Regions from separate parts of the Paenibacillus sp. JNUCC 35 genome, predicted to be linked through region 2. Evidence: riboswitches for the same ligand, from Rfam matches in the RefSeq annotation. Region 2 holds a riboswitch; each other region holds the start of a gene.
The links. A riboswitch is a leader RNA that binds a small molecule or an ion and turns the genes downstream of it on or off. The one in region 2 is predicted to bind cyclic di-AMP.
Positions count from the first base shown of each region.

Region 1: another riboswitch for cyclic di-AMP. It lies ahead of AC2TF6_RS06350 (TrkH family potassium uptake protein); the one in region 2 lies ahead of AC2TF6_RS25655 (hypothetical protein).
Region 3: another riboswitch for cyclic di-AMP. It lies ahead of AC2TF6_RS27350 (resuscitation-promoting factor); the one in region 2 lies ahead of AC2TF6_RS25655 (hypothetical protein).
Region 4: another riboswitch for cyclic di-AMP. It lies ahead of AC2TF6_RS02325 (C40 family peptidase); the one in region 2 lies ahead of AC2TF6_RS25655 (hypothetical protein).

Region 1 covers NZ_CM177771.1:1,399,012-1,404,984, reverse strand. Annotated here, with positions in the region: gene AC2TF6_RS06365 (hypothetical protein) at 102-323, shown strand; gene AC2TF6_RS06360 (cation:proton antiporter) at 458-1,735, opposite strand; gene AC2TF6_RS06355 (potassium channel family protein) at 1,760-2,422, opposite strand; gene AC2TF6_RS06350 (TrkH family potassium uptake protein) at 2,437-3,780, opposite strand; cyclic di-AMP (ydaO/yuaA leader) riboswitch at 3,838-3,987, opposite strand; gene AC2TF6_RS06345 (CPBP family intramembrane glutamic endopeptidase) at 4,167-5,825, shown strand.
Region 2 covers NZ_CM177771.1:5,662,557-5,668,529, reverse strand. Annotated here, with positions in the region: gene AC2TF6_RS25665 (YbdD/YjiX family protein) at 1-20, opposite strand, end outside; gene AC2TF6_RS25660 (carbon starvation CstA family protein) at 13-2,103, opposite strand; cyclic di-AMP (ydaO/yuaA leader) riboswitch at 2,366-2,560, shown strand; cyclic di-AMP (ydaO/yuaA leader) riboswitch at 2,669-2,847, shown strand; gene AC2TF6_RS25655 (hypothetical protein) at 2,965-3,405, shown strand; gene kdpF (K(+)-transporting ATPase subunit F) at 3,593-3,670, shown strand; gene kdpA (potassium-transporting ATPase subunit KdpA) at 3,731-5,410, shown strand; gene kdpB (potassium-transporting ATPase subunit KdpB) at 5,431-5,973, shown strand, end outside.
Region 3 covers NZ_CM177771.1:6,029,805-6,035,777, forward strand. Annotated here, with positions in the region: gene rsmA (16S rRNA (adenine(1518)-N(6)/adenine(1519)-N(6))-dimethyltransferase RsmA) at 1-297, opposite strand, end outside; gene rnmV (ribonuclease M5) at 346-891, opposite strand; gene AC2TF6_RS27350 (resuscitation-promoting factor) at 998-2,119, opposite strand; cyclic di-AMP (ydaO/yuaA leader) riboswitch at 2,404-2,598, opposite strand; gene AC2TF6_RS27355 (ABC transporter ATP-binding protein) at 2,887-3,630, shown strand; gene AC2TF6_RS27360 (ABC transporter permease) at 3,627-4,889, shown strand; gene AC2TF6_RS27365 (TatD family hydrolase) at 4,872-5,639, opposite strand; gene AC2TF6_RS27370 (HD domain-containing protein) at 5,676-5,973, opposite strand, start outside.
Region 4 covers NZ_CM177771.1:490,530-496,502, forward strand. Annotated here, with positions in the region: gene AC2TF6_RS02305 (DUF6597 domain-containing transcriptional factor) at 1-548, opposite strand, end outside; gene AC2TF6_RS02310 (SRPBCC domain-containing protein) at 694-1,143, shown strand; gene AC2TF6_RS02315 (DUF1540 domain-containing protein) at 1,354-1,575, opposite strand; gene AC2TF6_RS02320 (cryptochrome/photolyase family protein) at 1,617-3,008, opposite strand; gene AC2TF6_RS02325 (C40 family peptidase) at 3,158-3,622, opposite strand; cyclic di-AMP (ydaO/yuaA leader) riboswitch at 3,626-3,770, opposite strand; gene AC2TF6_RS02330 (SurA N-terminal domain-containing protein) at 3,948-4,538, opposite strand; gene AC2TF6_RS02335 (hypothetical protein) at 4,742-5,563, opposite strand; gene AC2TF6_RS02340 (M1 family metallopeptidase) at 5,573-5,973, opposite strand, start outside.

The sequences.
Region 1 (5,973 bases), 2.0 Mb from region 2:
GGCAGCATAGTGGAATTGATTATTTTCGCTTGACCCTAACACTGGTGTCAGGACTTATAATATTCGTCGTATAACCTACTAGAAAGGAAAAAAGATAAGTTATGGATATTACTCCACAAGAAGAAATCATGATTAAGGCTCTCCGTGAGGCTGCATTACCTCCTTTATTTGTGCTCATACGAATTAGAAATGAGATTTCAAATGACACTGTAAATGTCGAAGAGAGCCGAAGAGATGTCGTCGTAAAAACAATGGAAAAATACATCAGTCCATTATGGAAAGACTATCATGAGGGGAAAAATTCACAAGCTAAAGAAGAATGAACCGCCGAATTGAGCAGTTTTTCTTTTGGACAAAAATCAACACTCAAGGATAACAAAGCTCTTCGCCAAAAAACCGCCCCTGCGAGCAGAGGCGGTTTCCATTTTTTCATCATCTGGAAGAAATGTTTCTTCCATTATTGCGGCCCCGGCTTCGCGGACGGTAAGCCATGCGCGCCTTCGCCGCCGCTGTCCTCTTCAAGGCCCAGCTTACGCGCCACAAAGGCCGTGGTGCTCGCCTGGAACAGGATGGTGATCAGAACCGCCATAAACGTAACGGAAGCGATCAGATCCGCATGGGCGATGCCCAGCCCCGCCACCATGCCGGAAAGCGCGGCCGGAATCACGCCGGTTTCCCTCACCCAGAACATGAAGACAATCTCTCTCCAAGTCCATTTCGCTTTGCGGTCCGGCAGCGCGCAGAGAAGCACGACCAGCGGACGGGCGATGAACATGAACACGAAAATTATGCCGAGACTCGGCCACAAATACTTGAGAAGCAGCGGAAAATTGACCTGGCTGCCGAGCAGGATAAAAATCAGCATCCGCATCAGAACGGTCACATTTTCCGAGAAATGCGTCATTTCCTGCTTTTTATCCTCCATATGCAGCTTGAAGACGTCGGAATTGCCCCAGATCAGCCCGGCCGTGAACGTCGCCATAAAACCGCTGACCCCCAGATGTTCACCCGCCAGATAAGAGCCGAGAGCCGCCGCCAGCATCAGGATCGTCGCGTAATCGCGCAGAAAGCCGATTTTCACGTGTGCGGTCAGGAAGGCTCCCGCATACCCGATAATGGCGCCGACCGACAGCCCGCCCAGCGCGGTTTTCACAAACTGCCAGGCGCCTGAAGCGACGGATACGTGCTCCGTTCCCAGAAGAATGGCAATCAGCGAGAAGGTAAGGATGGAGCCCGTAGCGTCATTGAATGCCGACTCGCTCTCCACCGTCTCGCGCACTTTGGTCCGGATTCTCACCTGTTTGAACACGGGAATAAGCGTAGCCGGATCGGTGGAAGAGATGATAGCTCCGAGGAGAAGCGCGTGCAGCCAGGGCAGGCCGAGAAACCAGTGGGAAGCGGCCGCGACCGCCGCGCACGTAAGGATGACGCCCGGTATGCTCAGCAGCGTGACGGAGATCCAGACATGCTTCAGCCCGCTCAGCCGGATATTGCGCCCACCGTCAAACAGAATGAGCGTGGAGCCGACGACCAGGATGAACTGGTTGGTCAGCGAACTGCTCGGTTCCGCGATCCAGTGAAACGCTTGTCCGAAAATCATCCCCGCGATCAGAAAAAGCGCCACATCGGGCAGGCGCAGCCATCCCGCCAGTTTGCCGAACAACATGCCCAGAACGACAATCAGGATAAATAAATACAGCTCATAGTCTATGAGCTGTGTCAAAGCATTCTCCATGCGCATACGCCCCTTTCCCGCTTCTTAGCGGATCGCGCGGCTCTCAAACGTATCGATCTGCTCTTTCGTGCCGATGACGACCATCACGTCTTTCTCGTGCAGGACATCTTCGGCGGTAGGCGCGATAATCACGTCGTCCGTTTTATTGATGGCGACGATACTGCAGCCGTACTTGGCCCTCGGATCGAGTTCCTTTAGAGTAAGGCCGGAAATACGCCGGGAAACGACGAGCTCCGCGATCGTATAGTTTTTGGACAATTCGATGTAATCGAGAAGGTTCGGCGACACCAGCTGGTGAGCCACGCGCACGCCCATATCCCGCTCCGGAAAGATAATCCGGTCCACGCCGATTTTTTCAAGCACCTTGGCATGCTGATCGGTCAACGCCTTCGCGACGACCGTTTTAACGCCTAGCTCCTTAAGCAGAATCGCCGCCATGATACTCGCCTGGATGTTGTCTCCGATAGCCACGACGGCGCAGTCGAAATTGCGGACGCCGAGCGAGCGGAGAACCTCTTCATCCGTCGCGTCCGCAACTACGGTATGGGTGAGCTTGTCGCTCATCTCGTCCACTTTCTCTTCGTCTCTGTCGATGCCCAGCACCTCGTGCCCGAGCTGAGTCAATTCTTGGGACAAGCTGGAACCGAAGCGTCCGAGTCCGATAACTGCATATTGAATGAAAGCCATTGTTTTGTTTCTCCTTAACCTATCGTGATTTTTCCTTCTGGATAACGGTACAGTTCTTTCTCGGCTTTAGGCTGCAGCGCATACGCCAATGTCAAAGGCCCGAGACGTCCGGCGAACATGGTCAAGGCGATCATAACCTTGCCGAACGCGGTAAGCTTCGTGGTCAGCCCCAGGGTGAGTCCTACAGTCCCGAATGCCGAGGTCACTTCATACAAAATCATAAGAAACTCGTGATCTTCCGTCGTAGACAGAAGCATGGTAACGAAAATAACAAGAAAGAGTGCAAACATCGTCAAAGTGATCGCCTTCAGGATGCGTTCCTTGCCGAGACGGTTGCGGAAGAAGACGATATCTTCTTTTCCCCGCACCATCGCCACGATTGCCCCGACCAGCATCGTAAACGTAGTCGTCTTGATCCCGCCCCCGGTAGAACCGGGAGAAGCCCCGATAAACATCAGGATGATCATGAAAAATTGAGTCGCTTGGCGGAGAGAAGCGAGATCAAGCGTGTTCGCTCCCGCCGTACGCGGTGTGACCGATTGAAAGAACGAAGCGAGAATCTTGCCGCCGAAGTCCAGCGAACCCAGCGTTTTCGAATTGGAATACTCGAAGATAAAAATAACAAGCGCCCCGGTCACGATCAGAATGCTTGTGGCGCTCAGCACCACCTTGGAGTGAAGGGTCAGCCTCTTCGTTTTCCGGTAATCCATCACATCGGACATCACGATAAAACCGATCCCGCCCAGAACGATGAGCGCCATCGTCACTACATTGGTAATAAAATCGTCGGCGTAAGCGGTCAGCGAAGAGAATGGGCCGGTAATGGGACCGAACAGGTCAAACCCGGCATTGTTGAAAAAGGAAACGGCGTGCCAGATGCCGTAGTACAGCCCCTTCGGAAAACCGAGATCCATCGACCAGCGGGCGGTAAACAGGACAGCCGCGATTCCTTCGATGCTCAGCGAGTAGATCAGTACTTTCCGGAAAAGGCGGACAATCCCTTCCATGCTGCCCTGGTTCAAGGCTTCCTGAAGCAGTAGCCTTTCGCGGAGCGATATCTTCTTGCGCAGGATGAAGGCAAAAAGCGTCGCCATACTCATGAATCCGAGGCCGCCGATTTGAATCAGCGAGATAATGACAATTTGCCCGAACATCGTAAAATGCGACCCGGTGTCTACCACGACCAGACCTGTTACACAGGTAGCCGAGGTGGCCGTGAAGAGGGCGTCGATGAACGGAAGCGGCAGCCCGTCCGTTGACGAGACCGGCAGCATCAGCAGGCCGGAGCCGACGAGAATAATGAGCGCAAACCCGAGAACGAGAATCTGAGGCGGCGTAAACCTCGACTTTTTTAACACATAATTTCCTCCTATATGAAGCACAAAAAAGACACTGGAAACCCACTGCCTTTCGGTTATGGTTCCTGCTGTCGCCTACGAGGTTAGCTGACGGATTCGGATGTACAGGCCACCCTATTTACCCTTCCCTATTCAGGCACAAGCGGTAAAATTCACCCCAAAGTATGGTTCCCCCGTTTTCCTGCGGAAATTCGGCGTATGAAGTTGCGCGAAGAAATGAATCATCCGCATTATATATCTGTTATTAAACAAGCACAAAGCCCTTTTAACCGGATTTTACGGGGGGAAACATAGACAATCTTCCTGCAGCTAACTGGGAGTCACGAATTGGCATCCTTACGCAAACTATGATACGGTTAAAAAAACAATCGGAGAAGGAGCTGACCATGAAAAAATACGGTCTGGATAAACCGCTGCTGCTGCTCGCCCTGACCGGATTCCTTCTATATGCAGCCGTAGTTTTCATCTATAATACCGGGGCCGCTCCCGCCGGTTCCGATCCTTACGAAACGGCAACCTCCATTACGAAAGAACAAGCCGCGGAGGCAGCGGTCGCATGGCTGCGGCAAAGGCAGGGCGCCGATACAGTAAACGGTTCCGGCGTCGTTACGGGCGGCGGGGCTCCCGGCACATTCGTCAGCTACCAATCGGAGAAGGAACTCAGCGGTTATCTCACCAAAGAGAAGCTTCAAACGTTGTATGACAAAAGCTACGCCAGCCGGGTGCCCGTCGATTACTATCGGGTAGAAGTCACCGAGGCTTCCCCTTCGGTCCGGAAGTGGATCATCGATATCCATATGACCACGAAAGCCGTCATCGGCTGGTCCGGCATCGGCGGCGAAGACCGGGCCGTCGTGTCCGCGGCCGATGCGGAGAAGCTCGCCCGGGAAGCGATAGCGAGGCAGGGCTACGAAGAGGCGGAGTTCGAGCGGATCAGCCCGCCTGCCGCCAAGTCCGGTCTGCTGCTGTTCGAGCGGCGGAAAGAGCCTGTCGGGGACGCTAAGCTGACGATCGGCGTGAAACTGGACGGAACCTCCGTTTCCTCGTTCACCCAATCGTTCCGGCTCCCCGACGCTTTCACGTCTTGGCTGGAGCACCAAGAGGATACCGCCTCCATGTGGACCCGCATCAGCTTGTGGGGCAACGGCCTGATGGCCCTGATCGCCCTCGGCTATACCGTCCTTAAATGGAGGACGGTCGATTTTTCCCGGGGCGTCCTGCTAACGGCGGTGTATGCCGTGATCTACGTCATGAACAACATCAACATGTATCCGGCTTATAAGGCCGGCAGTACGCTGACGAGCAGCGGCCAGGAAGCGATGCTTTCGATCGTGCTGATCAACTTCGTGACGCTGCTGATGGCCGCAGCCGTCTACTTCTCTTTCACGGCGGGCGAAGCCCTGTGGAGACGCGTAGGAAAGTCCGTCATGCCCCGCTGGCGCGACGCCGACTTCGGCTCGCGCGTAACCCGCAGCATGGCGCAGGGCTATCTGCTCTGCCTGTTCCTGCTCGGCCTCCAGCAGGTGCTGTTCCTTGTGGCGGAGAAAGGCTTCGGTGTCTGGTCGGTGAACGACCCGATGTCGTCTCCCCGCAACATGCTGCAGCCCGCTTTGCTTCCGCTGATGGCTTGGGCGGCGGGCATCTCCGAGGAGGCCACCTTCCGGCTGCTCGGCATCGCCCTGTTCAGCAGGCTGCTCCGGTTCAAATGGCTGGCCGTGCTTCTGCCCAGCCTCATCTGGGCGGCGGGACACACCGCCTACCCGATCTACCCGGTGTACACCAGGCTGATCGAGGTCACGGTGCTCGGCCTCGTGTTCGGCTACGCCTTCCTGCGGTACGGGTTCCTGACCGCCCTGTTCGCCCATACGGCTATGGACAGCATCCTTATGGGCCTGTCCCTTCTCACGGGCGAAGGACTGGCAGCCGGCACGCCTGCGCTCGGCCTGCTCTATATGGCGCTGCCCGCCGCCGTCGCCCTTGCGGTGTCCTGGCTCCACAAGCTGAGATTTGTGAGCGGAAGCAGGCGGAACCGGCGGCCCGTCTAGAGAGTCGGCGGCTTTGTCTGAAGCGGGGGCAGTGGACCGCCTGCCGGCAGCAAGCCGCCCGGACTCTTGGATACGGCAGCCCGGACACGGCGGCAGTGCGATGCACACGGTCATGCGGCACATCGCCGCGAAGGAGCGGCACGGCGCA
Region 2 (5,973 bases):
AGTTTCAGGCGCTTAAACATATTTCGTCGCCTCGGATCTGCCCTGCCCGCTGCGCGGGATATACGGGGCTTCGTAAAGGTCCAGCGGTTTGTTCGAAATCGCCTTCAGCCAGACGCGGATGGCCGAGATAAACACGATCAGCACCACGATCATGAAAAATCCGCACAAGGCCGCGTCGATGTAATCGTTCATCACGATCTGCTTCATCTGCGCGGCCGTTTTGGCCGGAGCGACGATTTTGCCGCTGTCCAGCGCGTTCTGGAACTGCTTGGCGTGAGAAAGAAAGCCGATGTTCGCTTTCTCGTGGAACAGCTTCTGCCAGCCGGCGGACATGGTCACGATAAGCAGCCACGTTGTGGGCAGGAGCGTGACCCAGGCGTACGCCTTCTTGCCCATTTTGAACAAAATGGTCGTCCCCAGCACAAGCGCGATGCCGGCCAGCATCTGGTTGGCGATGCCGAAGAGCGCCCACAAGGAGTTGATGCCCCCCAGAGGGTCCACAACGCCTTGGTAGAGGAAATAACCCCAGCCCGCCACGCAGAGAGCCGTAGCGATAAGATTGCCTACCGTGGACCGGGTATCCCCCAGCGACTTGCTGGCATAGCCGAGCAGATCCTGGATGAGGAAACGCCCCACGCGGGTACCGGCGTCGATCGTCGTCAGGATGAACAACGCTTCGAACAGGATGGCGAAGTGGTACCAGAACGCCATCATCGTTTTGCCGCCGATCACGCCGGACAAGATTTGCGCCATGCCGATGGCGAAGGTCGGCGCGCCGCCCGTCCGCGAGAGGATGGTACTCTCGCCGATATCCTTGGACAGCGTAGTCAACTGCTCGGGCGTGATGGTGAAGCCCCAGCTCGTGATGGTTGCCGCCGCGGTCGCCACATCGGTACCGCCCAGGGCCGCCGCCGACGAGTTAATCGCGAAGTAGGTGCCGGGCGTGATGATGCAGGCGGCGATCAGCGCCATGATGGCGACGAACGATTCGACCAGCATCGCGCCGTAGCCGATCGGACGCGCGTGGGATTCGCGCTCCAGCATTTTGGGCGTCGTCCCGGAGGAGATCAGCGCATGGAAGCCCGATACGGAGCCGCAGGCAATGGTGATGAACAGGAACGGGAACAAATTCCCGGCGAAGACGGGACCGGTTCCGTCGATGAACCGGGTCGTGGCCGGCATGGACAGATCCGGCAGAACGAAAATAATACCCAGCGCGAGGCCGATGATCGTTCCGACTTTCAGGAACGTGCTGAGATAGTCGCGGGGCGCCAGAAGCAGCCAAACCGGCATGACCGAAGCGAAAAAGCCGTAGGCGATCATCATCAGAGCGATGGTTTCCCCGCTGAAGGAGAAAAGCGGGGCCAGAGCGGCGCTCTCGGCGACGAACTTGCCTCCGATCAGCGACAGAACGAGCAGCACGACGCCAATGAGCGATGCTTCCCCGACCCGGCCGGGCCGTATGTAGCGCATATACACGCCCATAAGGAGGGCGATCGGAATGGTGGCGGCAATCGTGAACATGCCCCACGGGCTGCCGATCAGAGCTTTGACGACGACGAGCCCGAGCACGGCGAGAAGAATGATCATAATGCCCAGAATGCCAAGCATGGCAATCGTGCCCGTCACCTTGCCGATTTCGTCCTTGATCATATCGCCCAGCGATTTACCGTTTCTACGAGTTGAAGCGAAAAGAATCACGAAATCCTGGACGGCGCCTCCCAGAATAACGCCGAGAATAATCCACAGCGTTCCGGGCAGATAGCCCATCTGGGCGGCAAGCACGGGGCCTACGAGAGGACCCGCTCCGGCAATGGCCGCGAAATGGTGCCCGAACAGCACCCATTTGTTCGTCGGCACATAGTCCTTGCCGTCGTTGTTCAGCTCTGCGGGTGTTTTCCGGTTGTCGTCGAGCACGAAGACTTTGCGGGCGAGAAAACGGCTGTAGAACCGGTAGGCGACCGCATAGCAGCTGACGGCTGCGATAACGAGCCAGGCGGCATTGATCGTTTCCCCGCGATTAAGTGCGACAAGCCCGAAAGCGAACGCGCCGACAATGGAAATCACCCCCCAGAGCAAGATTGATTTCCATCCGATTTTCATAAACATGCCTCCTTACTGGTTAATATGGGAACATTTACAAGTAGTATAGCAGGTTTTTCCGGTGCGGGAAGAGGCTGGATGTCCAAACCGTTTTCAAAAACGTGAGATTTTCGACGTATTAACAAGCTAGCGCACAAAAAGTAGAAATGTAAGCGCATTAGGGGATTTCTTTGGCTTAAATCGGTTTAAAACCAATCTCCCCATATCTTTACAAAGCACGTGCGGAGGTGTAACATTCATTCCATCAATTGAAAAAAACAGTTTCTTGCTTTCGCTGAATTTCCCCCTCCGGGGGAAGCGGGGGAACCATCGCAGCATTGATCCGGTGTGAGAGCCGGAGCCGTGTCTGCAGGGGTGAATCCTGAAGCGCCGGAACCCATGGACCCGGCAATCAGGTAGGGCGACTCTCACCGCCCGAATCCGACAGCTAACCTCGTAAGCGCATGAGTTCGGGAGGGGTTGAAGAAGCTTGTGATCGGCATCGACCACAGGGACTTCGTTTCGCTGTGGTTTTGTTATGTTCAAAAACATCCGAAAATGAAAAATGTGCCAAACAAATGAACATGCGTTTTTATCGCTGAGTTTCCGTGTGAAGCGGAAAACGGGGGAACCAACGAGGACTTGCAGGCCTGACGGCCAGTCCTCATGGGGTGAATCCAGAAGCGGCATCCGTGCCGTCATGGTAGGGCGACTCTCACGCCCGAATCCGACAGCTAACCTCGTAAGCGTACCGAGAGAGGCGACTGCTATCGCGCTTCGGCTATAGTCTTTTTAGGCTGTGACCGTCAAGAAGCCGCGTGAAGAGTTCCTCTTCCGCAGGCTTCTTTTTTTGCTGCCCAAAACATGAAAGAGGGATAAAAAGTGGACGAGAGAAAGATCCAAACCTATACGTTGGTTTCCGCACCGAATGTCACCGGCGAGAACTTTATTAAACTGCTGAATATTTACCGCAGACCCTTCGCGGCGCTTGTGAACAACCCCGCAGAAGGACAGCGGATGAAGAAGCTGGGAGTCCGGCACATCGTGGAAGTGGACACCGTTCGCCACGAAGCCTGGGAAGTTCCCGAGCTTCCGATCGGTGACGTTTATCTTTTCGAAGACAGCCTGCCGCTCTGCTGCCGGTATCTTCAGATGGTCCGCAGCTGGACAACCGGAACGATTTTTGTGGTGAAAACGAATGCCACACCGCGGTTGATTTATAAAGCGCTCGGCGCCGACCATGTGGTGCATACGAATACCCGTCAGGTCTCTTTCCTGCTTGGAGCAGCACCGGGCCAAGTGCCCGAGGAAGTTTTACGCTAACGTTTAAATTCACTGTCCGAAGGATAATAAATGAACCTATAAAACGAACCTATAAATAGGAAAGAAAGGAGCCGACACACATGACGGACCTTTATATGATTCTGCTGCTGGCATTTATTTATCTCATCTTTTACGGTTTTCTGACCTGGTGTGACCATGTCGTGGAAGGCTCGGAAGGCGGCCGTACATGATGATCATCGCGCTTTTTACGGCAGGGCTTTTCCTGTATCTGATATACGCGCTCATACATCCCGAAAAATTTTAGGGCGCCTTCGGGCAGCCGGTGAACGACTAGCGCGGAGTTGCTTGAGGAGGATAGGAATCCATGGAGATTGTGCAAATCGTAATCGTAATCGCGGTGCTTTGCCTGCTGGTGAAACCGCTTGGGACTTATATTTATCATGTTTTTTCGAATGAGAGAAACCGGACGGACAAATGGTTCGGCTGGCTGGAACGGCCCATTTACAAGCTTGCGGGTATCCGCAGCGAGAATGGCATGACGTGGAAGAAGTATGCGGGCAGCCTTGTGCTGACCAACATCGTGCTTGTGGCGGTCGGGTATCTGATCCTCCGTCTGCAGCGTGCTCTTCCTTTGAACCCGAACGGGATCGACAATATGGAAGCGACGCTGTCGTTTAATACGATCATCAGCTTTATGACGAACACCAACCTGCAGCACTACAGCGGGGAAACGGGCTTGTCCTATTTCTCGCAGATGGCGGTCATCATGATGATGATGTTCACGTCCGCCGTAACGGGGATCGTTGTAGCGATTGCGTTTATCCGCGGACTGACGTCCAAAGGCAATACCATCGGGAACTTTTTTACGGATTTTGTAAAAGGACACACCCGCCTGCTGCTGCCGCTGGCTATCGTGGTCACGCTGGTGCTTGTCGGCCTGAAGGTGCCGCAGACGCTGGATCCGACCGTGGCCGCGAAGACGCTTGAAGGCGGGGAGCAGCAAATCGCCATCGGTCCGGTAGCGTCGCTTGTGTCCATCAAGCATCTGGGTACGAACGGCGGCGGTTTCTTCGGGGTGAACTCTTCCCATCCGTTTGAAAATCCGTCTCCGCTGACTAACGTGATCGAAATGTTGTCCATGTGGTGCATTCCGGCCTCATTAACCTATACCTTCGGGCGGTTTGCGAAGAACCGGAAGCAGGGGTGGGTCATTTTCACCGCGATGATGACCTTGTTCCTGGTCTTTCTGTCGGTCGCTTTCTTCTCGGAAAAGGCCGGTAACCCTGCCTTGAACGCCCTTGGCGCGGATTCGTCCATCGGCAGTATGGAAGGTAAAGAGGTGCGGTTCGGCATTGCCCAGTCCGCGCTGTTCACTACGGTAACGACGGCGGCGACGACGGGAAGCGTCAACAATATGCACGACACGCTCACCCCGCTGGGCGGAATGGTTCCGCTCGCTCAAATGATGCTGAACTGCGTATTCGGCGGGGACGGAGTCGGGCTGGTCAATATGCTCATGTACGCGATTTTGGCGGTCTTTCTGGCGGGCCTCATGGTCGGCCGGACCCCGGAGTTTCTGGGACGCAAAATCGAGTCCCGTGAGATGAAACTGATCGCCGTTGCGATTCTGGCGCATCCGCTTATCATCCTGGCTCCGACAGCGATCGCCTTCATGACGGAGCTTGGCAAAGGAGCCGTCACCAATCCGGGATTCCACGGAATCTCCCAGGTGCTGTACGAGTTCACGTCGTCGGCGGCCAATAACGGCTCCGGCTTCGAGGGGCTGGCAGACAATACGCCGTTCTGGAACAGTTCCACGGGAATTGTGATGCTGCTTGGCCGTTACGTGTCGATCATCGCCCTGCTGGGTGTGGCCGGCTCACTGGGCCGTAAGCAGTGGGTCCCGGAAACAATCGGTACGTTCCGTACGGACAATGCCTTGTTTACCGGAATCGTGGTAGGTACGGTCGTCATCATTGGGGCGCTCACCTTCCTGCCGGTAATCGCGCTCGGTCCGGTGGCCGAATATTTGACATTGCGTTAAAAACGATGGGGTGAAAACGGATGAGCTCAAATGCTTCTCAAACGAAACGAAAATCGATGCTGAGCGGGGATATCGTTAAACAGGCGATCGTGCAAAGCTTTCTTAAATTAAATCCGGTTACGATGATGAAAAATCCCGTTATGTTTGTGGTAGAAATCGGAACCTTCATTGTCCTTCTGATGACGGTACTGCCGGGCTACTTCGGAACGCAGGACCGGATCGGATTCAACCTGACAGTGTTTCTGATTCTGCTCTTCACGGTGCTGTTCGCCAACTTTGCCGAGGCGCTGGCGGAAGGCAGGGGGAAAGCCCAGGCGGATTCGCTTAAGAAGTCCAAACAAGAAATCCAGGCTAACAAAGTGGTCGGCAGCGGCATTAAAGTCGTTCCGTCCACGGAACTCCGCAAGGGCGATATCGTTACCGTCGCCCAAGGAGAAATGATTCCCGGCGACGGCGAAGTGATTGAGGGTCTGGCCTCTATCGATGAATCGGCGATCACGGGGGAATCCGCGCCGGTCATTAAAGAAGCGGGCGGCGATTTCAGCTCCGTTACTGGCGGCACG
Region 3 (5,973 bases), 370 kb from region 2:
CCGCAGGATGGGGAGCAGACGCTGGTCGATCTCCACCGCCACGACGCGGCCGGCTTCCTTCGCCAGCTGCTGGGTCAGGGCGCCGATTCCGGGCCCGATCTCCAGCGCCCCCTTCTCGGGAGTAAGCTCCGCCGCCGAGATGATGTTGCGCAGAACGTTGCCGTCCGTAAGAAAGTTCTGTCCCAGACTTTTTTTGAGCACCAGATTGTGCCGGTTTAGAATATCTTTGGTCCGTTTGGGCGTTGCCACATCTTCAGAAGCAAAAGACGGGCCGCTGCCTTGTTCATTTAATTTCATAGTCATCCTCCAAGCTTCCGTCCCTGACGAAAGCTGCCTGTGCGTAAATTATTGATCCGGACGGTCCAACTGCTCTACGGCAGCTTCGAACTCTTCCCGGGAAATTTGAAAAGCGGCGCAGCGCTTGTAAAACTGCTTACCATTACAATACCCGATTCCGAGCTTTTTTCCTACTTCCAGTCGTCTGGCCGCGGCATCGGGATGAACAACGAGGCCGGCGGCGATCAGATCCTCCCATGTCAAAAGAGACGCGGCGCCCTCATATTCGGTCTTTACGTTCGCCAGAGCGGACCGTATAGCGTCCGGAGTCGCGTTCTCGACTCCGATGTCCCCCCGCTTCTCGGCAAGTTCCTGGGGGAGAAAAGCGTGCTTGCAGCCGGGCACCTTGCCCGAAATGATTTTGCGGATGCGCTCCCCCGCATGATCCGGATCCGTGAAGACAATGACCCCTCTGCGCTCCTGGGCCAGCCGGATGCGATCCAGAATTGCCCGGTTGATTGCCGACCCGCCGGTTTCGATCGTATCCGCTTCAACCGCCCGCTTGATGGCGGTTGTATCGTCTTTTCCTTCGACAACAATGATTTCTTTGATCATGTTCTTTATCCTCTCTTAAGCGCACAAAAAGAAGAGGGTTTCCCTCTTCTTTTTGCATACGGTTTGTTACCGGTTTGTAAATCTTCGTTACAGGTAACATGTTATCCTAATCTTGCGTCGGTTTATTCGGACCGATGACGTAAACGGTATATCCCCGTTTCACACCGAAAGTCTTGGCATAATTCATGCTGTCGAAATAAACGTCCATTTTCTGGCCTTTAATAGCACCGCCCGTATCTTCCGCACGGCGGTATCCGATGCCTTCAATGTACACCCACCAGCCTAACGGCACGACGGATGGATCTACGGCAATCGTCTGCCCTTGAACAGGCTTCGTTCCGCTGGCGGTCCGGTTGCCTACGCCCGGCTCTTCGGAAGAGTAAGCGGTCAAGGTAACGTTCTTTAATATTTTCTTCGCGTCTATGTCGGTACCTGCTTTAGTTACCTGCTTAGGCTTAACCGGTTCGGATGCGGCTGCCACCGTAACGACCGGATTTTTTGTGCCTACAGCCACAATCTTATCCACACTGGCGTTTTTGACTGCTTGATCGATAACTTGCTCGGATACGAGTTTTCCGTTTTCGAAAATCTTCTCTTTCTTTTTGACCAATACGCCTTCCTGGCCTTCCTGTACGACCTGCTCTTTGCCTTTCAGCAGATCCTCATCGGATTTCTTGACCACACTGAATGCGATGGGCTCCGAAATTTCTTCCGTTTCTTTCTTCACCCGGACAACTTCGATAGCCGCATTGGCTGAAAGCTCCGTGTCTTTGGCCGGAGTCACTTTGTCGTGCTCTCCCAGCGAAATATTTGAATCTTGCAGAACTTGATCTACCGTTTTCGCAATGGTATGCACAGTTTGTGTCTGCCCGTCGGCAGTTAGCTGTACGGGTGATGCATGATCGATGACAATCTTCTGACCGTCTTGAATCTTGCCGTCAAGCGGCATAGATACCTGATCGTGCTCACCGATTGTAATGGCTTGTTCATCCAGTAGGCGCTGTAGGACCCATTGTCTTGTTTCCACAACGGTTTCTCGTCCGTTTACCACCAATGATACGCTTTTACCAGCCGTACCGTATAACAACACCAAAAACATGAAAGTCAAAGCGAATGAAATGATAGCTGCAAGGATGATCATACGCAAGTTTTCATGCTTCCATCGCAATGCGAAGGACATGCTGGATGATCGCTTAACATGGGTCTCTGATTGCGAGATATTGCCCACTTCTTCGGTCCTCCTTCAAAGCCTCGCCTCTGTGATACGCATGATGATTTGGACGCGACTTAGGTTTATTTGGCGGTTCCTAACGGAACCCTTGCAATTGGCTCTTTCCCGCCGGCTGACCGGTTGCTCTCAGTCTCTACGGGGTCGGCATCACCTCCGCTTGATGTTTACCTGTATGCGGGTCGAATACCCGTCCGATATGGAACAAAAAAGGCCATCGGAAAGAGAAAGCTTCCCGGTGGCCTGTGTGTGAGCGCGACTAAACAGAATGACACGACAGTTGGTATCTCTCCCGGTACGCTTACGAGGTTAGCTGACGGATTCGGGCCGTGAGAGCTGCCCTACTCGCCGGCGGTGCTGCCTGCACCTGCCATTGAGATTCACCCCAAATTGTTTCCTGTTGTATCGGCCCAAAGCTGTTCCGACCTTGACAGCGGTTCCCCCGTTTTCCTTTTACGGAAACTCAGCGTTAAAACTTGGCGTTTATTAAGTTATCATGAAAGTATATTACGCTCAAATATCCAACCTGTAAAGGGGGCATATTCCCTAAAAATAAGCAAATTTAACCAAACCAATGGCATTTATCTAATTATCTTGCAGTCGTTCTCCTTTTTTCTCCCGTTATCTCGCTTCTAGTTTTCTCCATTTCCGCCGTCCCGCTTGGACATTGGGCTTCCAGGCATTTTTTGACTATAATAAAAGATACGGCAATCCGCCCGAAAAGGCCGAAAGCCGCAATAACCGATTGAAGAAAAGCAGGTGAAGGCATGGATCCGATTCTTCACATTTCCCGTCTCAGCGGAGGCTATTTGCCCGGAAAACCGATTCTCCGCGATCTCGAAATTACAGTCGGACAAGGTGAAATGGTCGGTCTGATTGGACTCAACGGAGCGGGGAAAAGCACGACCATCAAACACATCCTCGGGCTCCTGAAGCCGCAGGAGGGCAGCGTCCGCATCCGTAACCGGACATTGGAGGAAGATCCGCTCGGCTACCGGTCCTCGTATTCTTTCGTCCCGGAGTCTCCCGAATTGTACGACGATCTGACGATTGAAGAGCATTTGGAACTGACGGCGATGGCTTACGATATTCCGAAGGAAGCGTTCAAGGAACGTGCCGGACGCCTGATGAGCGAGTTCCAGATGGAGCCTAAGCGCAAAAGCTTCCCGGGCCAGCTATCCAAAGGGATGAAGCAGAAAGTCATGATCATGAATGCGTTTCTTGTCGAGCCCGCGCTTTATGTCATTGACGAGCCGTTCCTCGGCCTTGACCCGCTGGCGATGCGCTCTCTTCTCGACATTATGGCGGACTTCAAGAGCAGGGGCGCCAGCTTCCTGATCTGTTCCCACATCCTGGCCACGATCGAAAGATACTGCGACCGGTTCGTCGTTCTCCATCAGGGACGGATTCTTGCCCAGGGCACACTCGACGAGCTGAGACAACAAACCGGGCTGTCCGATGCGACCCTGGACGAGCTGTTCTATGAGCTGGTGCGGAGGAATCCGGCATGAACCAAGAAGCAGCCGTTCACAGAGAGGGCACGGCCGGGGCTGTCCGTCAGCTGTGGAAGCGCAGAATCGACCATTACCGTCAGGAAACGTCCCGCTACTGGGCTTATGTCGCAAGAAGCCAGTTTTTCGGTTTTCTTTTCCTGATTTTTATCGTGTCTTCCTATTATTATGCAAAAATACTTCAGCAGCTTCCGACATCTTTTCCCTACATTTGGATCGTTCTGCTCGTCCTCGTTCCGGCTCTCGCAGCCGGCTCGGTGCGAACCCTTCTGAAGAATGCGGACCGGGTGTTTCTGCTTCCTCTGGAACCCGTTATGAACGTGTTCTTCCGGGCAGCTTTCCGCTATAGTCTGGGGATCCAGGCCGCACGATCTATCGTTCTGATGCTGATTGCATGGCCTTTGTACAAACACTGCACGGGCACGGAAGGACAGCCCTTGTGGCTGATGGCGATTTTTGTTCTTCTAATAAAAACAGCCAACCTGCTCGGCTCGTGGCAGGAAGGCCGTTTTTCATCCCCCGGATGGCGTCTGATCTCAGCGGGTTACCGCTGGGTCTTAAGCGCAGCCGTCGTTTTCGCCTTGTTCGGTACGGGGCCGCTTCCGGGCGGGGTCGTTCTATTGGCGGGACTTGCCGTCTGGGCGGTCATGTACAGGCTCGGGCCCGGTCGGCGTGCAGTCGGCGTAGCCTGGGATTACCTCATCGACAACGAGCGCAAACAGCAGTACCGCCTGTACTTGTTTTTTAGCGGCTTCGCCGATGTGCCCCAGCTTCCTGTGCGCGTAAAACAGAGACGATGGCTGGCCGGAATTACGAACCGGTATTCGTTCCGGTCTTCCTCGCTTTATCTGTATCTCTTCACGAAGACGTTCGTCCGTTCGGAGCTGCTCGGCATCGTCGTCCGGATCACGCTTGTCACCGGCCTCGCAGCCGCGGCCGTTCAATCCGCACCGGTGGCCGCTGCGGTCTGCCTCGTGGCCCTGTTCATTTCGCTGATCCAGCTCACCTCGCTGGAACAATCGCACCGCTACACGTTCTGGCTGCAGACTTATCCGGTAGATCCACGCCGGAAAGTGGACGCCGTGGTGCGGATCATCAGCGCCGCTTTCACCCTGCAGGGTATCGTTCTTACCCTGCTGATGTTGCTGAGCGGGGCGGGCGTTTATGCAGCCGCCCCGCTTGCGGGGCTCGCGCTCGGCCTCGTGCTTTGCGCTACGGTAATGAAGCGGAAATTTACCGCTTCATTTGAGGCCGAGTAAACGCACGGCATTGTCCGTCGTCACTTTGGCCAGTTCCTCCAGGCTCATGCCGCGCAGCTCGGCCGCCGCTTCGGCAACGAGACGCACGTAAGACGTTTCGTTGCGCTTGCCCCGGAACGGATGAGGCGTCAAATAAGGCGCATCCGTTTCGATAAGCAGGCGGTCAAGCGGCACCTGCTTGAGGACTTCCTTGGGCTGCTTGGCGTTTTTGAACGTAATGGGACCCCCGAAGGAAATATGGAAGTTCATATCCAGACACTGCTTCGCCGTTTCCCAGCTGCCGGAATAGCAGTGCATAATGCCGCCGACTTCGGCGGCTTTTTCTTCTTTCAGGATATCGACGATATCTTGGTGAGCCTCGCGGTTATGGATCACGATCGGAAGCCCGACCTTGCGTGCAAGGCGGATCTGTTCGCGAAACACTTTCGCCTGGACATCTTTCGGCGACGTATCCCAGTGATAGTCCAGCCCGATCTCCCCGATCGCCACTACTTTCTCGTGCTTGCACAGCTCTTCGATCCATTCAAGGTCGCCGGGCCGCATATCGATCGCATCGGTCGGGTGCCAGCCTACTGTCGTCCATATAAAATCGTACTTCTCGGCAAGCTCGATGGAAGAAGGAATGGTTTCGCGGTTGAACCCTACGTTAACAATCCGGGTTACCCCGTTGTCCCACGCCCTTTGGATAGCATCATCACGGTCTTCGTTGAAATCTTCATTGTTCATATGAGTATGAGTATCGGTCAGCATAACGGGAACTCCTTTTGTTTCGTCTGTTTTTTTGAATTAGGCGTCGAACAGCTTCTTACGGAGAGCCGCAGCCTTGCCGCCCTCTTTTTCAAACAACTCGGCGGGATAATATATACGGTGCTGCCCCATATGAATGCCCGAGATCGATTTGACGATTTCGGAGCGTGCCGAAATTTCCGTCAGTTTATCCTGGCCGTCAAGCAGCAGAATGGGTTGTTTGTCTTCCTTGCCGGTATCGGGCCGGTATACATCGTACGACTGGTCCGACGGGAAATCCAGCTCCAGATAATAATCCGCATCAAACCCGGCCTCCACCAGAGCGTCACGGAATTCC
Region 4 (5,973 bases), 1.1 Mb from region 2:
CGGTTGATTTCCCTGTGTCCCGCAATATAATCGATCACCGAATTGACGAGTTCGATTTGTTCGTCAGCCGGCGGCCGCTCTCTAATGAAAAAGTCATCCACGAAGCGGACCTTCGCCTCTTCATCCGGTTCGGAGAAAAGGGCTTCTTCCAGCGGAAGGCAGCTTCTGCCGAAAACCTTCTGGAAGGGCAGGCTGCGGTTGACCAGCTCCGAAGCCGGCTGCCGGTAAAACGGATAAAACCCGCCCGGCCGGAACAAAACGCCGAATACTTCTCCTTTGCCCTCAAGAAGCTGCGACATTTTCCCCTTATTCGTCCCATAGATCCGCGTGTTGTCTTTTTCGAAAACCAGATTAAAGCATGGAGGCTGGAGCACCTCCTGGGTATGGGATGGAAGTCCTCTCAAGTCCCAATGAATCAGCCAGTAATGCCGGATAAAAAAAGCCAGCTCCGGAGCGGGCAATCTTCGGGAAATGGTGAACTTTTGCCGGCCCTTTTCGTAATTCAAGATGCCTTTGTTGACGACGACCGGGTTCTCCTCGGGTTTCATGCGGACCCGCCTCCGTTCAAGATGAAGTCTCAGGGAAGATGTCGCTTTTTTACAATCGCTTTGCGCCGTGGCCCTGTAAAGTTGATGGTAGCAAAACGGCCAAGCTATCACAAGACGCCGACACTAGGCTAGGGAGGAATCTTCAATGGATCTCACTTATCATTTTTATATCGACGGCAGCCCGGAGCAGGTGTGGGATGTTTTCGTAACACCGGAGAAAACCCGTAAAATCTTTTTCGACTGTGTGATCGATTCTTCTTATGTCCCCGGTGAATCTATCCGGTATATCGGACCCGGCAATGACGGCGAGCAGACCGTCCATATTTACGGAGAAGTGCTGGAATACGAACCGAACCGTATCCTTAGTTACATTGAACACCCCGGTCCTTCGTATTATCCGAATCATGCGGATATCACTACGCGGGTAACCATTAAGCTGGAGCCGGTCGGCGGCTGCACCAAGCTGACCCTGATCAACGATGAGTGGGTCGAAAATCATCCTTCCTACACAAAGGCGGACCCCGCATGGTGGATGCTGCTGAGCGCCATCAAAACGTTCGTGGAGACCGGAAAGAAACTGGATCTCGGCTGGTAAGGCAGAGAAGGGCGGGGTTCCGTATAGAACCATCCTGCAGGAGTAAGTGAAGCGTTTCCACACAAAAAAAGGCCGTGCAGGCTGAAGCCTGCACGGCCTTTAATCACCCGCTGATCTCAGCGGGATTATTTTTGTAAGCCGACAGCAGGGGAGCTCTACGGCTCCTCTGCTGTCGGCATTTTCATTTTTTAATGAAACGTTTGATTGAAATTAGTGATGATGACGTTCCTCGAAAGTTTGACAGCAGGTGTCGGTGATGCCCTCGGCGGAATCCTGATGCCCGGAATCGTAAGGCAGACCGTCCCGTTTTTGCGGTTGTGGCTTGTTCGAATGAGCGTTTACTTCGATCATAATAACTTCCGCACTGCAGTTATTGCCCTGCTCCCAGTATTCGCAGTTGGCAATGCTGCACTTCACCATTGGATTTTCCATGTTTATCACCTCGTACTTCTATTTACCCGAAGAACGGAGCTTTAAACAGGGGGAGAGCCATCCGGAGAAAATCCGGCCGGACCCGCACCGGCATCAGGTTTAGCCTCCGCCAGCATGTGCTTGTAAATCTCGATCGCTGCCGCGCGTGAGCTCTTCAGATCGACAATCGCGTCCGCCTGCGGCTTGTGAATTTCCTTATCGCTCAGATGAGCGATATGGGGAAGCCACCGCCGGATGTACATGCCCGTCGGATCATGCGTCTCCGACTGGGTGACGGGGTTCATGACGCGGAAGTACGGAGACGCGTCGAAGCCGAGCGAAGCACTCCACAGCCAGCCGCCCCGGTTGAGCACGTTGTCGTAATCGGCGAGCTTGCGCCGGAAATACCGTTCACCCAGCGTGAAGGGACACCGCAGGTTCTTGGTCAGGAACATGGCCGTCACCATCCGCAGCCGGTTCGGCATGTGCCCCGTGGCGTTCAGCTCCGCCATGGCCGCATCCACGACCGGAATGCCGGTCTGCCCCCGGCACCACCGCTCGAAGAGCGTGTCCTCCAGGCCGGAGAAATCGAATTTCTTCTCGTAGACGAAGAAATCCGGGTTATAGACGGCCTGGTACAGGTAGAAGTCGCGCCACGCCAGCTGGCGCGTCCAGGCTTCGTGCCGCTCGCTGCCGAGAGCGGCTTCATACGCCCGGCGCACGGAGAGCGCGCCGGTGTTCAGGTGGCGGCTGATCCCGCTGGTCGTCTCGAAGGCGTACCGGTCTCTTTGCGCTTCATAAGCGCGGAGACCTCCTTCGAGAAAATCGCTCAGAGTCTGAGCGGGATCAGGCGCCGTGCCTGCCGCTTCCGGGTCCAGCGGAAGCGGAAACCGGGCGGACCAGGCTTCGCGGTCCGGCAGCGGCCGTGTCTGCAAATCGCGCACGGTGACGGCAGACGACGGCCGGAAAAAAAGGTGCATGTAAGCGTTCCATTTTTTATAAAAAGGGGTAAATACCTGGTAAGGGGTGCTGCGCTCCGCGAAGTGCTGGAAGTCTCCGAAATCGGCGAGCGTATGGTCGATCAGCGTGGTAACCGGAACGCCGCGGGCGGAAGCTGAAACCTTCAGTTTGCGGTCACGTACTAATGCGTAGGGCGTAACGTCGCCGTGCAGGACGATTTCTTCAATCGGCAGCTCGGCCAGCAGCTGATCGACCACGGCATGAGGCTCGCCGGCAAGCACTTCCAGATGAGCGCCCGCTTTCCGGTATTCGCGGATGAGCCTGGAGACGTGACGGAGGAAGTTGACTCCGCTGTGTTCCCGGTCCCGGCCGTCGCGCAGAAGGAAGGGGTCCAGAATCAGGATGTGCAGGCTCGGACGCCCCAAGCTGTGAATGTAATCAAACGCAGTGAGGTCGTCAATCCGCAGATCTTTGCGATGAATAAAAAGGATCATAATGAAGGGACGCTCCTTACTTTTTCGTCTAACTTCATAGTAACAGGAAATCCGGCGCAAATGAAAAGAAGCCCGGCAAGCCAGGCTGCAACCTGGATTACGGGGCTCCCTTTCGGGTATATGCTGCGTTCCATTACGAGTGCGTCTTACTAGTCTGCAGTGATCTTGTTAAAAAGGTCATCGCCGATAACGCGGCGTGCAGAAACGTATCGTTTCGCATAGTAAGATTCGCTCAAGTCACTCTTTGTAACACCTTTGTTCGTAGCGGAGTGGGCGAACTTGTTGTTCCCGATGTAAATACCTACATGGGAGATGCCTTTTCCGTCGGTGTTAAAAAATACAAGGTCACCCGGTCTCAGATCGCTTTTCGCAACCGAGGATCCTTGGCCGTTCTGTGCTTTTGAAGTGCGTGCCAGATCAATGCCGAACCGGTCAAATACGTAGGACGTGAAGCCCGAGCAATCAAAACCGCTGGTCGATGTGCCCGAATACTTGTAAGGCGTCCCTACCAATCCGTCAATCGTGGAGCTGAGCGTCGACTTCGCGGAAGCGCTGCCGATTTCCACACTCAAAAACAGGGTCAAGCTCAAAACAAACAACAAGACTTTCTTCAACTGTGTTGCTCCTTCCTGTGCCTACGAGGTTAGCTGGAGGGTTCGGTAGAAGGTCCCCTATGATCCCTTTGTTGCAAGATCAATTCACCCAGAGTGGATCCCCCGTTTTCTTCCTTTCGTCTAAGAAGAAATTCGGCAATCTTTTTCTGTTCGACACTAAATATTCGCCATAGGTCCAGAAATTCCTTCCAAAAAACTAAAAATAGTTACAAAAAAGTTTCAAAAGCAGTTATTTAGTCGGATTTCAGGGCAAAAAATAGATCAAAAAACCCGCCTTCTTGTATAAAAAGGGCGGGTTTTCCATGTCTTTCAGCTTAGAGGCAATCTAAGTTTTCGGCTGATCCGGAAACTTCACGCGCAGCCCCGGTTTCGTTTCGGCAAGCAGTTTTTCCTGCAGGGCGTTGAGGTCTTCCTGCGTTTTCAGCTCGCCTTTTTTGACGAGGTACTCGATCGTCTTTTGCTGGAGGAGATATTTGGCGTACTGGTTGACGGTTTTAGGATCGGTCCAGTAGGTTGCTTCGGTCAAACCGGCGCTTTTGTAGAGCATCTCCTTCAACTGAGCCGCTTCGGGACCGGCCGCTTCCAGCGCTTTGCGCTGCTGGTCGATAGCCTGCTTCACTTCGGCTTCTTTGACTTTGACGCCGCGCTTCTGGCCGTAACGGACGAAGAGCTCGTCCTTAAGCATCAGATCGAGAAGCTGGTCGTTGGTCAAATTGTTTTGAGCGCCCTGCATTTGAAAGGCCAGGTCGACTTCGGCTTTCATTTTGTCGAAAGCCTGGTTGGAGATGCGGACGTCGTGACCGATCGCCACAACCTCTTTGGCTTTAACGTCGGACTGTCCGTAAAAGAACGACCCGGCGGCGACACAAAGGCCAATTACTGCCGCCACGACGGTGCTTGTCCGTGGGGATATCATCGGTAATGCCTCCTTTTATCTTCTATCTTTCCATGATAGCTGAAAAAAACGCAAATGGAAACTAAAAACCCCCTGGCCGGTGAACGGCAGGGGGAGACGGATATCGCGCCGGAACAATCCGGAACGAGAACGGTTAAGAAGAGGATCAGCGTATGTGATTCGTCTGTTTTGCCGCCCGGCTTACGGGCAGAAAACCAGGCTTTCTAGGTGCGGTAGCTTTCCCAGATTTCACGCTGCGCGGCGATGGACCACATTTTTACAAAGGTGCGGACCAAAGGGTATATCTGGTGGATAATGAGGGCCGTCAGGCCTGCCCATATGTAGGATGCATAAGTCGCCGCGACGGCCAGAAGGAAGCCGAGCAGGACAAGCAGCAGGGCATTGCCCGCGATTCGTAAGCCTTGGCGGAACACGACCGGAAGCACCGAGAGAAGTCCTCGTCGATCCTCGGAGGCCCGGCCGAACTGCAGGAACAGGAAGAGGAGCTGAACAAGCAGGGCATACACGGCATAGAGAGCCGCCCAGGGAAGCATGGACAGAAGGAGCTGCTCGAATCCGTAGGCTTTGTTGAACAAAGCAAGCGCTTTGGGAGCCAGCCAGTAGAGCGGCGCAAGCATCAAGACCGTTTGAAGGAGATAATAGAGGAAGAAGGGCAGCAGCAGTTCGCGGATTCCTTTCATAAACCGGTAGCCCGCATTCATCTGCCGGTGTTCCAGAGAGTACAGCACGCCGGCGTTCAGCATGGGGCTGATCAGCATCCGGACGGCCAGCAGGATGAGAAGCCATTCGAGATACGGCTGGATGAGATCCGTTTTTACAAGCCGGAACTGGCTTTCCATCAAGAACAAATGAACGGCGCTCTGGGGCTGATCGCTGGCCGGATAACGGTGGAGCAGGGGAACGATAATGGATTGGACCCATTTATAAAGCAGAATCCCCCAGGCAAACTGGTACACATACAGCACGCAAACGGCGAACGGCTGCTTGAGGGCGGCCGTCAAGCCTTGTCGAAGATAGCGGAGCATCTCATCACCTCACCAGGCTACAGTATCGAACAGCGTTTCCAGCAGTTTGACGACGCCGAGGGTCCAGCGGATTCTCCACGTGGTGTCGACTTCGGTTTTCATATAGTTGTTGATATGCCGGTTTTCGAGCTTCATGGTGTATTTGGGATCCAGGGAAACCCAATCCACCGGGGATTTATGGGTCAGCTTGTATTCGATCTGCTCGCCCTGTCCGTCCCAGACCTTCTCTGTCGTCGAACCGTCGGCAAAATGGAACCGGATCGGCACAGCCGGTACAGTGCCTCCGAACTTGCGGACCAGCACGCTGCTTTCGTACAACGTCTGTCCCGACTCGTTCGCCTGGCGGATGCGGATGCTATCGACCGCATAGTCGGTCATCATGCTGCCGTATACATACTGATCGAAAAACT